DNA from 2 places in the Superficieibacter sp. HKU1 genome. Region 2 is predicted to be linked to the other one. Evidence: predicted binding sites of a transcription regulator. Region 2 holds the regulator's gene; the other holds the start of a gene.
What was found. The regulator sigma-54, encoded in region 2, starts transcription at its own class of promoters, with help from an activator protein. The targets are predictions, from matches to a motif close to GTTGGCACANNTTTCGCTNT.
Positions count from the first base shown of each region.

Region 1: glnA (glutamate--ammonia ligase) is a predicted target of sigma-54. The motif match lies at 4,329-4,348, and genes of this name have one in related genera.

Region 1 covers NZ_CP119754.1:4,795,930-4,801,994, reverse strand. The annotation lists gene P0H77_RS22830 (YshB family small membrane protein) at 1-112, opposite strand, end outside; gene glnG (nitrogen regulation protein NR(I)) at 224-1,633, opposite strand; gene glnL (nitrogen regulation protein NR(II)) at 1,646-2,695, opposite strand; gene glnA (glutamate--ammonia ligase) at 2,832-4,241, opposite strand; gene typA (ribosome-dependent GTPase TypA) at 4,620-6,065, shown strand, end outside.
Region 2 covers NZ_CP119754.1:4,246,368-4,252,432, reverse strand. The annotation lists gene rapZ (RNase adapter RapZ) at 1-512, opposite strand, end outside; gene ptsN (PTS IIA-like nitrogen regulatory protein PtsN) at 558-1,046, opposite strand; gene hpf (ribosome hibernation promoting factor) at 1,104-1,391, opposite strand; gene rpoN (RNA polymerase factor sigma-54) at 1,414-2,847, opposite strand; gene lptB (LPS export ABC transporter ATP-binding protein) at 2,941-3,666, opposite strand; gene lptA (lipopolysaccharide ABC transporter substrate-binding protein LptA) at 3,673-4,227, opposite strand; gene lptC (LPS export ABC transporter periplasmic protein LptC) at 4,196-4,771, opposite strand; gene kdsC (3-deoxy-manno-octulosonate-8-phosphatase KdsC) at 4,768-5,334, opposite strand; gene kdsD (arabinose-5-phosphate isomerase KdsD) at 5,349-6,065, opposite strand, start outside.

The DNA of each region.
Region 1 (6,065 bases), 550 kb from region 2:
AATTCACCAGCGCCGCGCACAGCACCGCCGCAATCGCCGTCTGGGGCGAATGGCTTGCCGCTGCGCCAGCTTCGACGCTGCCCGACACAATATGAATTAATGATTCCAGCATGATGGCTCTCCCGTGTTACCGGGTCAGATCATACTCAACTCATAAGCACAGTAAAGTACAAAAATGCAGCAATTTGCGCGATATGTTGCATTTTTACACAGCGTCGGGCGACTATTCCATGCCCAGCTCTTTCAGCTTGCGGGTCAGGGTATTGCGCCCCCAGCCAAGCAGCCGCGCTGCTTCCTGTTTGTGCCCCTGCGTATGGCGCAGCGCGGTCGTTAACAGCGTGCGCTCCAGTTCAGGCTGCGCTTCGGAAAGCAGATCCTGATGCCCGGAACGCAGGGCGCGATCGGCCCACTGCGCCAGCAATGTTGCCCAGCTATCCGGGTGCGTTTGTGACGGGCTATCCGGAACGCTGGTTTCAAAGAGTTCACCCGGCAGATCCTGGATCAGCACCTCCTGCCCGGCGGCCATGACGGTCAGCCAGCGGCAGGTATTTTCCAGCTGGCGCACGTTACCCTGCCAGGCCAGCCGCGTTAGCGCGGCTTCCGTTTCCGGATGAAGCTGTTTGGTCTCTACCCCCAGTTCGCGCGCGGCGACCTGGAGGAAGTGACGCGCCAGACGCGGGATATCTTCCCGCCGCTCGCGTAGCGGCGGCAGATGCACGCGGATCACGTTCAGGCGGTGGAACAGATCCTCACGAAATTTCCCCTCCTGCACGCGCAGTTCCAGGTTCTGATGCGTCGCCGCGATAATCCGCACGTCCACTTTTACCGGCGCGTAACCGCCGACCCGGTAAAACTGCCCGTCCGCCAGCACGCGTAACAGGCGGGTCTGTACATCCAGCGGCATATCGCCGATTTCATCAAGGAACAACGTCCCGCCGTCTGCCTGTTCAAAGCGCCCCTGACGAATAGTATTCGCGCCGGTAAACGCGCCTTTTTCGTGACCAAACAGTTCAGACTCGATCAAATCTTTCGGGATCGCCGCCATATTCAGCGCGATAAACGGCGCTTTTGCCCTCGGACTATGGCGATGCAGGGCATGAGCGACCAGCTCTTTCCCGGTCCCCGACTCGCCATTAATCAGCACGCTTATTGATGACCGGGAGAGACGTCCGATAATACGAAACACGTCCTGCATCGCCGGGGCTTCGCCGATAATATCGGTTGTCGGGCCGTTCACCTGCACGTTACGCGGCTGCTGCTGTTCCTGATAATGACTGATGGCGCGCTCGACCAGCGCCACCGCTTCGTCAATATCAAACGGTTTGGGCAGGTAATCAAACGCCCCTTGCTGATAGGCACTCACCGCAGCGTCCAGGTCGGAGTGAGCGGTCATTATGATGACCGGAAGCATCGGGTGGCGCTGTTTAATCTGTTTTAACAGCGCCAGCCCGTCCATACCCGGCATGCGGATATCGGACAGCAGAACGTCCGGCGTTTTGGTTGCCAGCGCGTCCAGTACCTCACTGCCGCTTTCATAGGTGATGCAGCTTAACCCGGCACCGGTCAGCGCGCGTTCAAGCACCCAACGGATGGAGCTATCGTCATCGACTACCCAGACTATCCCTCGTTGCATAAACTCACGCCTCTATTTTTTGATCGGCAGGTAAACCGAAAACTCGGTATGACCCGGCCAACTGGTAAATTCAATTTTTCCACAATGCTGATCAATCAAACTGCGGGCAATCGATAAGCCCAGCCCCGTTCCGCCCTCACGTCCGCTGACCATCGGATAAAACAGCGTGTCCTGCAGATGCGAGGGAATACCGGGACCGTTATCTTCCACATCAATCCGCGCCGCCAGACGATAACGCACGCCGTGCAGCGTCAACTGGAAAGCCGTACGCGTGCGCAGGACAATTTCACCGCCCTGCGGACCCAGCGCCTGTAGCGCGTTACGTACCACGTTCAAAAGTACCTGTTCAATCTGGTCGGGGTCGTGCGGCAGCTCCGGCAGGCTGGGATCGTAATCACGCACCAGCCTGACGTTATCCGGCAGCTCCATTGAGACCAGTTTCACTACGCGCTCGGCGACTTTGTGAATGCTTTCAGTGACGTGCAATCCAGGCTGCTGCGGCCCCAGCAGACGATCCACCAGATTACGCAGGCGGTCGGCCTGCTCAATAATGACATTGGTATATTCCGTGAGTGACGGATCGGGCAGCGCTTTACTCAGCAATTGCGCCGCCCCGCGCAGCCCGCCTAACGGGTTTTTAATCTCATGGGCCAGCCCCCGAACCAGATCGCGAGCGGCGACCTGCTGGGCGTGCTGTAGCTGCTCCTGGCTCAGACGGCGCTGGTTATCCATAGGCGCCATCTCCAGCAGGATCATGCCATCCGGCAGGCGCTGGGCGGTCAGCGAGAGAATATGCGAGCGTCCGTCGATCACCAGCGTCACTTCGTTATCGGTAAAACCCTGCCCGGCATGCAAACTTTCCTGCATCAGCCCGACATTGAGAGAAAAATAGCTCAACAGCTCCGGCAGCGGCGTACCGAATAATTTACGCGAACTTTGTGCCAGCAGCTGCTGCGCCGCCGGATTGGCGTAATGGACCGCCAGATCGTCATCGACCAGCAGAATGCTATTAATTAATGAGTTGAGGATCTGCCCAGCATCGGGCAGCACGCCAGTTGCCATGTAGCAGTCTCCTTAGTATGCACCAAATGAGTGCAGTATAAGCACAAGTGGATAAAACGGGTGTTTTTGGTGGAGAAAAAAGCCCATCTGGAGATGGGCTAAAAGTTTCCACGGCAACTAACAAATAAGCGTCAGATTACACGCTGTAGTACAGCTCAAACTCTACCGGGTGCGGCGTCATGCGAACGCGGTCATTTTCTTCACGGCGCAGCGCGATATAGGCATCGATGGCTTCGTCGGTGAAAACACCACCGGCGGTCAGGAACTCGCGGTCCAGATCCAGTTCGTTGAGGGCTTCTTCCAGCGAGCCAGCAACCTGTGGGATCTCTTTCGCTTCTTCCGGCGGCAGGTCGTACAGGTTTTTGTCCATGGCTTCGCCAGGGTGGATCTTGTTCTTGATACCGTCAAGACCCGCCATCAGCAGGGCAGCGAAGCACAGGTACGGGTTAGCTGCCGGGTCCGGGAAACGCACTTCGATACGACGCGCTTTCGGAGAGGCAACCACCGGAATACGGATAGAAGCAGAACGGTTACGGGCGGAGTAAGCCAGCATAACCGGTGCTTCATAGCCCGGGACCAGACGCTTATAGGAGTTGGTCGTCGGGTTGGACAGGGCGTTGATCGCTTTCGCGTGTTTAATTACGCCACCGATGTAGAACAGCGCCTGCTCGGACAGACCGGCATATTTGTCGCCGGAGAACAGGTTGGTGCCGTTTTTAGACAGCGACATGTGGCAGTGCATACCGGAACCGTTATCGCCGAACATCGGTTTTGGCATAAAGGTCGCGGTTTTACCGAAACGGTGCGCGACGTTATGCACAACGTATTTGTAGATCTGAATTTCGTCCGCTTTTTTGGTCATGGTGTTAAAGCGGGTGGCGATTTCGTTCTGACCAGCGGTAGCCACTTCGTGGTGATGCGCTTCAACCACCAGACCCAGCTCTTCCATGATCAAACACATGGTAGAGCGGATGTCCTGTGAAGAATCTACTGGAGGAACCGGGAAATAGCCGCCTTTCACGCCAGGACGATGGCCTTTGTTACCACCTTCGTATTTGGTGGTGGAGTTCCATGCGCCTTCGATATCATCGATAGCGACGTGGGAACCGGAAATCGACGCGCCAAAGCGGATGTCATCAAACAGGAAGAACTCAGGTTCTGGCCCAAACAGCACGGTATCTGCGATGCCGGTAGAGCGCAGGTACTCTTCCGCGCGTTTGGCGATGGAACGCGGGTCGCGGTCATAACCTTGCAGCGTGCCCGGCTCCAGAATATCGCAGCGAATAATCAGGGTGGATTCTTCGTAGAACGGGTCAATGAGCGCGGTAGAGGAATCCGGCATCAGCACCATGTCTGATTCGTTAATGCCTTTCCAGCCACCAATCGAGGAGCCATCAAACATTTTGCCTTCTTCAAAGAATTCGGCATTTACCTGATGCGCAGGAATCGTGACGTGCTGTTCTTTACCTTTGGTATCGGTGAAGCGCAGATCGACAAACTTCACTTCATGTTCATTCAGCATCGTCAAAACGTGTTCAGCGGACATACTTTAACTCTCCCCGGATTCGGTCATTGTCGTCGTGGTAACGAGGTATTCAAACGGCCTGACTGGCGTTATCGTGTTAAAAAAGATAAAGCGAAATCTGTGCCAACTTTCAAATTCCCCCCAAAAGGCGCTATCATGCGCACCATAGTGCAAAAGGGCTGCACCATTAACGTCACGCTGCACCAGTATAGTGCTTCTATGTAAACATTAAGCACCATATTGGTGCAATTTGCGTTAGGGTGCCCTGATTTCGCTTCGTGAAAGCGATCACAAACAAACTCTGCAATACTTGTTTGCGGAGGATCTTTGTGATCCTGTTTTGTAGTGCGATTAATCCGTGTACAATAACGCGCTATTTCTAATGCCTGAGGCAAAGTTGTGATCGAAAATTTGCGTAACATCGCCATCATTGCTCACGTTGACCATGGTAAAACGACCCTGGTTGATAAGCTGCTGCAACAATCTGGTACTTTCGGTGAGCGTGCCGAAACTCAAGAGCGTGTGATGGACTCCAACGATTTGGAGAAAGAGCGTGGGATTACCATCCTCGCTAAAAACACCGCTATCAAATGGAATGACTACCGTATCAACATCGTTGATACCCCTGGGCACGCCGACTTCGGTGGTGAAGTTGAGCGCGTAATGTCCATGGTAGACTCCGTGCTGCTGGTCGTTGATGCAATGGATGGTCCGATGCCGCAGACGCGCTTCGTGACCAAAAAAGCCTTTGCTCATGGCCTGAAGCCTATCGTTGTTATCAACAAAGTTGACCGTCCGGGTGCGCGTCCTGACTGGGTTGTCGATCAGGTATTTGACCTGTTCGTTAACCTCGACGCTACCGACGAACAGCTGGACTTCCCGATCGTTTACGCGTCAGCGCTGAACGGTATCGCGGGTCTGGATCACGAAGATATGGCTGAAGATATGACGCCGCTGTATCAGACTATCGTCGATCGCGTACCGGCACCGAACGTTGACCTTGATGGTCCGCTGCAGATGCAGATCTCCCAGCTGGATTACAACAACTACGTTGGCGTCATCGGCATCGGTCGTATCAAGCGCGGTAAAGTGAAGCCGAACCAGCAGATCACTATCATTGATAGCGAAGGCAAAACCCGTAACGGTAAAGTCGGTAAAGTGCTGACCCACCTGGGTCTGGAACGTATTGAAAGCGACGTTGCAGAAGCTGGTGACATCATCGCGATTACCGGTCTGGGCGAGCTGAACATCTCCGACACCATCTGCGATCCGCAGAATGTCGAAGCGCTGCCGGCACTGTCTGTTGATGAGCCGACCGTAACCATGTTCTTCTGCGTTAACACCTCTCCGTTCTGCGGTAAAGAAGGTAAGTACGTTACCTCTCGTCAGATCCTTGACCGCCTGAACAAAGAGCTGGTGCACAACGTGGCGCTGCGCGTTGAAGAAACCGAAGATGCTGATGCATTCCGCGTTTCTGGCCGTGGTGAACTGCACCTGTCCGTTCTGATTGAAAACATGCGTCGTGAAGGTTTCGAGATGGCGGTTTCCCGTCCGAAAGTTATCTTCCGCGAAATCGACGGCCGCAAGCAAGAGCCGTTCGAAAACGTAACGCTGGACGTCGAAGAGCAGCACCAGGGGTCTGTCATGCAGGCACTGGGCGAGCGTAAAGGCGACCTGAAAAACATGAATCCGGATGGCAAAGGCCGCGTACGTCTCGACTACGTGATCCCAAGCCGTGGTCTGATCGGCTTCCGTTCAGAGTTCATGACCATGACCTCCGGTACCGGTCTGCTGTACTCCACCTTCAGCCACTACGACGACGTTCGTGCGGGTGATGTGGGCCAG
Region 2 (6,065 bases):
TGCTTGAAGCCAAAAGACTCAAACACCATCGTCAGTTCGCGCTCACGTTTGCCGAGCAGCCGCGTACGCAGCATTTCCGCCAGCTCATGTACCGACATCTCTGAGGTGTCGACGATCAGATCGGCGCGCGAACGCAGCGGTTCCAGCAGATCGCTCTCCTGATCGATAGCGCTCTCCAGTGACAGATTTTTGCTGGAAAGAGGGTGCAGACGCCGGGTGTCGCTGTAGCGACGGATCAGCGTGTTGCGGTCGGCATCAAGAAACAAAAGCTGCGGTGAAAACGCATCTGGCAGATTTTGCATCGCCTGCTCAAAAATTTCCGGCGATTCCGGCATATTACGCACGTCAATGCTGACGGCGGCAGACGTTTGACGGTCAACCAGACTTTTCGCCAGTTCAGGCAACAGCACCACGGGCAAGTTATCGACGCAGTAAAAGCCCATATCTTCCAGCGCCCGCAGGGCAACGGATTTTCCCGAGCCTGAGCGACCGCTGACGATCATCAGTACCATGTACCGTTTCTCCTCAGTACAGCGAAGGGCAAAGCAATATCCCTGCTACACATCATCACTATGTTCAGTTTCGGTGATGATCTGATACAACTCTTCATCACTTTGTGCCGCACGTAGACGGCGACAAATCGTTTTATCCGCCAGCCGTTTTGCCACCAGCGAAAGGGTATGCAAATGTGTTTTCGTCTGGTCGGCAGGGACCAGCAGAGCAAACAGCAGATCCACCGGCTGATTATCAATAGCGTCAAAGGCAATCGGCGTTTCGAGTTGCACAAAGACGCCCACCGCACGCAGCGTGTCCTCTTCCAGCTTGCCATGAGGAATGGCGAGGCCGTTACCGATACCGGTACTCCCCATCTTTTCACGGGTGAGGATCGCCTCGAAGACCACCTGTGGCGGCAGGCTAAGCTGCTTTGCTGCCAGCTCACTGATAATTTCCAGCGCGCGTTTTTTGCTCTGGCAATGCACGTTACTGCGGGTACATTCCTGGTTAAGGACAGTGCTTAGTTGTAGAGCTGAATCATTATTTATCATAATTTCACCTAAGCGTCGCCTGACGTAAGACATGACATCAGGCGAGCACCGGGACAATCAGTGTTGTTTCAGTTTATCTTTATGTTTGGTTAGCTGTCGCGCCAGTTTATCAATTAAACCGTCGATAGCCGCGTACATGTCCTGCCCTTCCGCACTGGCATGAATTTCACCCCCGTTAACATGCAGGGTGGCATCCGAAATGTGAGTCACTTTCTCCACTTTTAACACAATGTAGACCTGATTGATGCGGTCAAAATACTGCTCCAGCTTAGCAAATTTCGTGCTGACAAAATCGCGGAGTGCATCAGTAATCTCGACATTGTGTCCAGTGATATTGAGCTGCATAGTGTCTTCCTTATCGGTTGGGTCACACCAGCTGTTTACGCTGGTTAGACGGCGGAATGGATAAAGACTCTCGATACTTCGCAACGGTGCGGCGTGCCACCATAATCCCCTGATCGGACAGCATTGTGGTTAGCTTGCTGTCGCTCAGCGGCTTGGCGGGATTTTCCGCAGCGATTAACTTTTTCACCAGCGCGCGGATCGCCGTGGAGGAGGCTTCGCCACCGCCTTCGGTATTCACATGGCTGGAGAAAAAATATTTCAGTTCAAAAATGCCACGCGGACTGTGCAGATACTTCTGGGTGGTCACGCGGGAAATTGTTGATTCATGCATCTCGACGGCCTGGGCGATATCGGCCAGCACCATCGGTTTCATATATTCTTCACCCTGTTCAAAGAACGCCTGCTGCTGCTCGACGATACAGCGGCTGACGCGCAGCAGGGTATCGTTGCGGCTCTCCAGGCTTTTAATCAGCCATTTTGCTTCCTGAAGATTGCTGCGAATGTACTGGTTATCAGCATCGTTACGCGTGCTGCCGCCCATTGCCGCATAGTGTTGATTGATCTGCAAACGCGGAATGCTGTCGGAATTCAGCTCGACCACCCAGTGACCGCTGACTTTGCGTACCAGCACGTCCGGAATAACATATTCCGGCTCGCCGGTCTGGATCGACTGGCCCGGCCGCGGATCCAGCGACTGAATAAGATTCACCGCTTCTTTCAGCACCTCTTCCTTCAGACGCGTCACGCGCATCAGAGTGCGAAAATCATGGTTGGCGAGCAGATCGAGATGATTACTGATGATCAGCTGCGCTTCGGCGATCCAGGGAGTGTTTTTCGCAAACTGGGAGAGCTGGATCAGCAGGCAGTCGCGCAGATCTTTTGCCGCAACGCCCACCGGATCGAACCGCTGCACGCGCTTTAGCACGGCTTCCACTTCGTCCAGCCCGATATCGCCATCGCCCATGCTTTCGAGGATGTCTTCAACGGAGATGGTCAGATAACCGGTCTCATCTACGGCATCGACAATCGAGGTAGCAATGGCGCGATCGGTGTCGGAGAACGGCGTCAGCTCGACCTGCCACATCAGGTAATCCTGAAGTGACTGGGTGGTTTCGCCCTGATAAACGGGCAGCTCGTCATCCTGGTAATCCACGCCGTTACCGGAAGGCGTACCGGCGGTATAGATTTCATCCCAGCTGGCGTCCAGAGGAAGCTCCTCCGGCATATCTTTTTGTTCCAGCGCATCAACGCTGTCCAGCGATTCGTTATCCGGCGATTCTTTGGTATCTATCTCATCGTGAAGATCGGTTTGCTCAAGCAGTGGATTGCTTTCCAGCGCCTGTTGGAGTTCCTGCTGTAATTCCAGCGTCGACAGTTGCAGCAGGCGAATGGCCTGTTGCAGTTGCGGCGTCATGGCAAGCTGTTGACTAAACCTTAATTGCAAACCTTGCTTCATATTCAGAGCGATTTTCTCCCGAGTTGAGATCACTGACGTTTTTACACTCCACTCTTCAGGCCGCGCCATGAAGGATGAAGTGTTTACACCGTATCAGAGTCTGAAGTCTTCCCCAAGATACACGCGCTTAACCTGTTCGTCTTTGAGGATTTCGTCTGGCGTACCGTGGGCAATCAGATGGCCCTGGCTCACAATGTAGGCTCGTTCACACACGGCCAGCGTTTCACGCACGTTGTGATCGGTGATCAGCACGCCGAGGCCGCTGTCGCGCAGATGCTCAATAATACGTTTGATATCAATAACGGAAATCGGGTCAACGCCCGCAAAGGGTTCGTCCAGCAGGATAAACTTAGGATTCGCTGCCAGCGCGCGGGCGATTTCCACGCGGCGACGTTCGCCCCCGGACAGGGCCTGGCCGAGGCTGTCACGCAGATGCTCGATGTGGAATTCTTCCATCAGCTCGTTCGCACGGTCTTCCCGCTGTTCTGAGGTCAGATCGTCACGGATTTGCAGGACGGCCATCAGGTTGTCAAACACGCTGAGGCGACGAAAAATGGAGGCTTCCTGAGGCAGGTAACCGATGCCGCGACGCGCACGGGCATGAAGCGGCAGCAGGCTGATGTCTTCATCGTCGATAATGATATTGCCCGCATCGCGTGAGACGATGCCCACGACCATATAGAACGTAGTGGTTTTGCCCGCACCGTTAGGGCCAAGTAATCCGACAATCTCGCCAGATTGGACGGTGAGACTAACGTCTTCCACCACCCGACGGCCTTTATAGGCCTTCGCAAGGTTCTTTGCAGTTAATGTTGCCATATTGGATTAGTTACTCTTTTTCTGAGCCGGGGCCTGATTGTTGCTTTTATCTTGCAGTTGCGACGGTACCAGAACGGTGGTGACGCGTTTGCCTTTTTCGCTGAACGCCTGCATTTTCTGCTCTTTCACCAGATAGGTGATTTTGTCGCCTTTGATATTGCTGTCGACCTGCTCAAGGAACGCGTTGCCGGTGAGAACCACGAAATCATTTTGCAGCTCGTAGTGCATCTGCGACGCGCGGCCTTTAACCGGTTTGCCGTTGTCCTGCATCTGGTAGAAGGTGGCCGGATTACCATAGCCGTCGATCACTTCTTTGCCTTTCTCGCCGCCAGGACGGGTAACGACCACTTTTTCGGCATTAAGCTTGATCGTCCCCTGAGTAACGATAACGTTACCGGTGAAGGTCACCACATTGCCCTGCATATCCAGCGACTGCTGATCGGACTCAATATGAATAGGCTGATCGGTATCGCCCGTTTTCGCCAGCGTGGGCAGGCTGGCGGCCAGAAGCGTACTGGCCAGTACAAGCTTAAGGCTGAGTTTGTGTGTTTTGAATTTCATATGAGGTTCTAACCTTTTCAATCAGCTCGGCGGTTTTGTTGCGTAAATTTCCGCGCATTTTCAGGCCGCTGGAATTAAATGTCGTACCGTATAACGTCACTAAATCATCAGAGGTCACATCCTGCGTGATCAGGTTGATTTTGGCGTTATCCGTCGTAATTTTGCGCAGTTGAGCGTCCGGTGTCAGGGCGTTGACCTCAACGTGGCCGTAAAGATACAGCATCCGGTCATTCGTCAGCTTTGCTTTATCCGCTTTAATTGACCAGGTTTCGGTTTTAGTCGTGTCATACGTCGTCAGCAACGGCTGCGTAAACCAGGTAATTGCCTGGTCGGAAAAATACTCAACGTGCTGCGCGATGAGATGATAATTGAGCGCGCCTTCCGGGCTGTACACCACGGTATCAGTATGCTCACTCCGGTAGGTTGGGTCATTTGACGACACCACGCTTTCTCCGGTGTCATCTTTGCTCACCAGATTCACGCCGATTAAAATCAGTGCGATCAGCGACAGCAGAATGATAACCCAACGTCTGGTTTTACTCATATCGATTGCCCTTTGGCTTCATCAAGCTTGCCCTGCGCCAATAGTAACAAATCGCAGACCTCACGTACCGCTCCGCGTCCACCGTTAATGCGCGTGATATAATCCGCCCGCGGCAGCAACAACGGGTGGGCATCCGCCACGGCAACGCTCAGCCCAATTTCAGCCATTACTGGCCAGTCGATAAGATCGTCACCGACATAGGCGACCTGCTCCGGCGACAGCGCCAGTTTTTCCAGCAGTTCGCGATAGGCCAGCAGTTTATCCGACTGCCCCTGATAAAGATGCGTAATGCCAAGCGTGGCGCAACGGTCTTCTACCAGTTTAGCTTTTCGCCCGGTAATAATGGCAACATTGATACCGGAGGTGAGGGCGCAGCGAATGCCGTAGCCGTCGCGCACGTTAAACGCCTTTAACTCTTCGCCATTATTGCCCATATAAATGAGCCCGTCGGAAAGCACGCCATCCACATCAAGGATCAGCAGGCGGATTTTTTTTGCCTGCTCCAGCATCTGTGAACTCACCGGCCCATAGCAGGTTGCCACAGAGGCACCAGCATTACTCATTCTTTTATCCTTTCTTACACTACGCCTGCGCGCAGCAGATCATGCATATGTATCACACCCAGCAACTGCTCGCCATCGGCAACCATGACGCAGGTGATGTGCCGTGACTGCATCAGGTTCAGCGCATCCACCGCCAGCGTGCCAGGACGAATACGGATACCGCCCGGCGTCATCACGTCAGTAATGTTCAGGCTACGTAAGTCTGCGCCGGTATCAAAAATGCGGCGCAGGTCGCCATCGGTAAAGATGCCTTCGATTTTCATATCATCGCCGCAAATGACCGTCATGCCGAGGTTTTTACGCGTAATCTCCAGCAACGCATCGCGCAGGGAGGCGGATTTCGCCACGCGCGGGATCTCATTGCCGGTGTGCATTATGTCGTTCACCCGTAGCAGCAGTTTGCGACCCAGTGCGCCTCCGGGGTGGGAGAGCGCAAAGTCTTCGGCGGTAAAACCACGTGCTTTCAGTAACGCTACGGCCAGCGCATCGCCCATCACCAGCGCGGCGGTCGTGCTGCTTGTCGGTGCGAGGCCCAGCGGACAGGCTTCACGCGGTACTTTGACGCATAAATGGATATCCGCGGCACGGCCCATGCTGCTTTCCGGGCGGCTGGTCATGCAGATTAACGGCACGCGCAGGCGCTTGAGCACCGGGATCAGCGCCAGGATCTCGTTCGACTCGCCGGAGTTTGACAGGGCAATGACGATATCCTGTGGCGTCACCATGCCTAA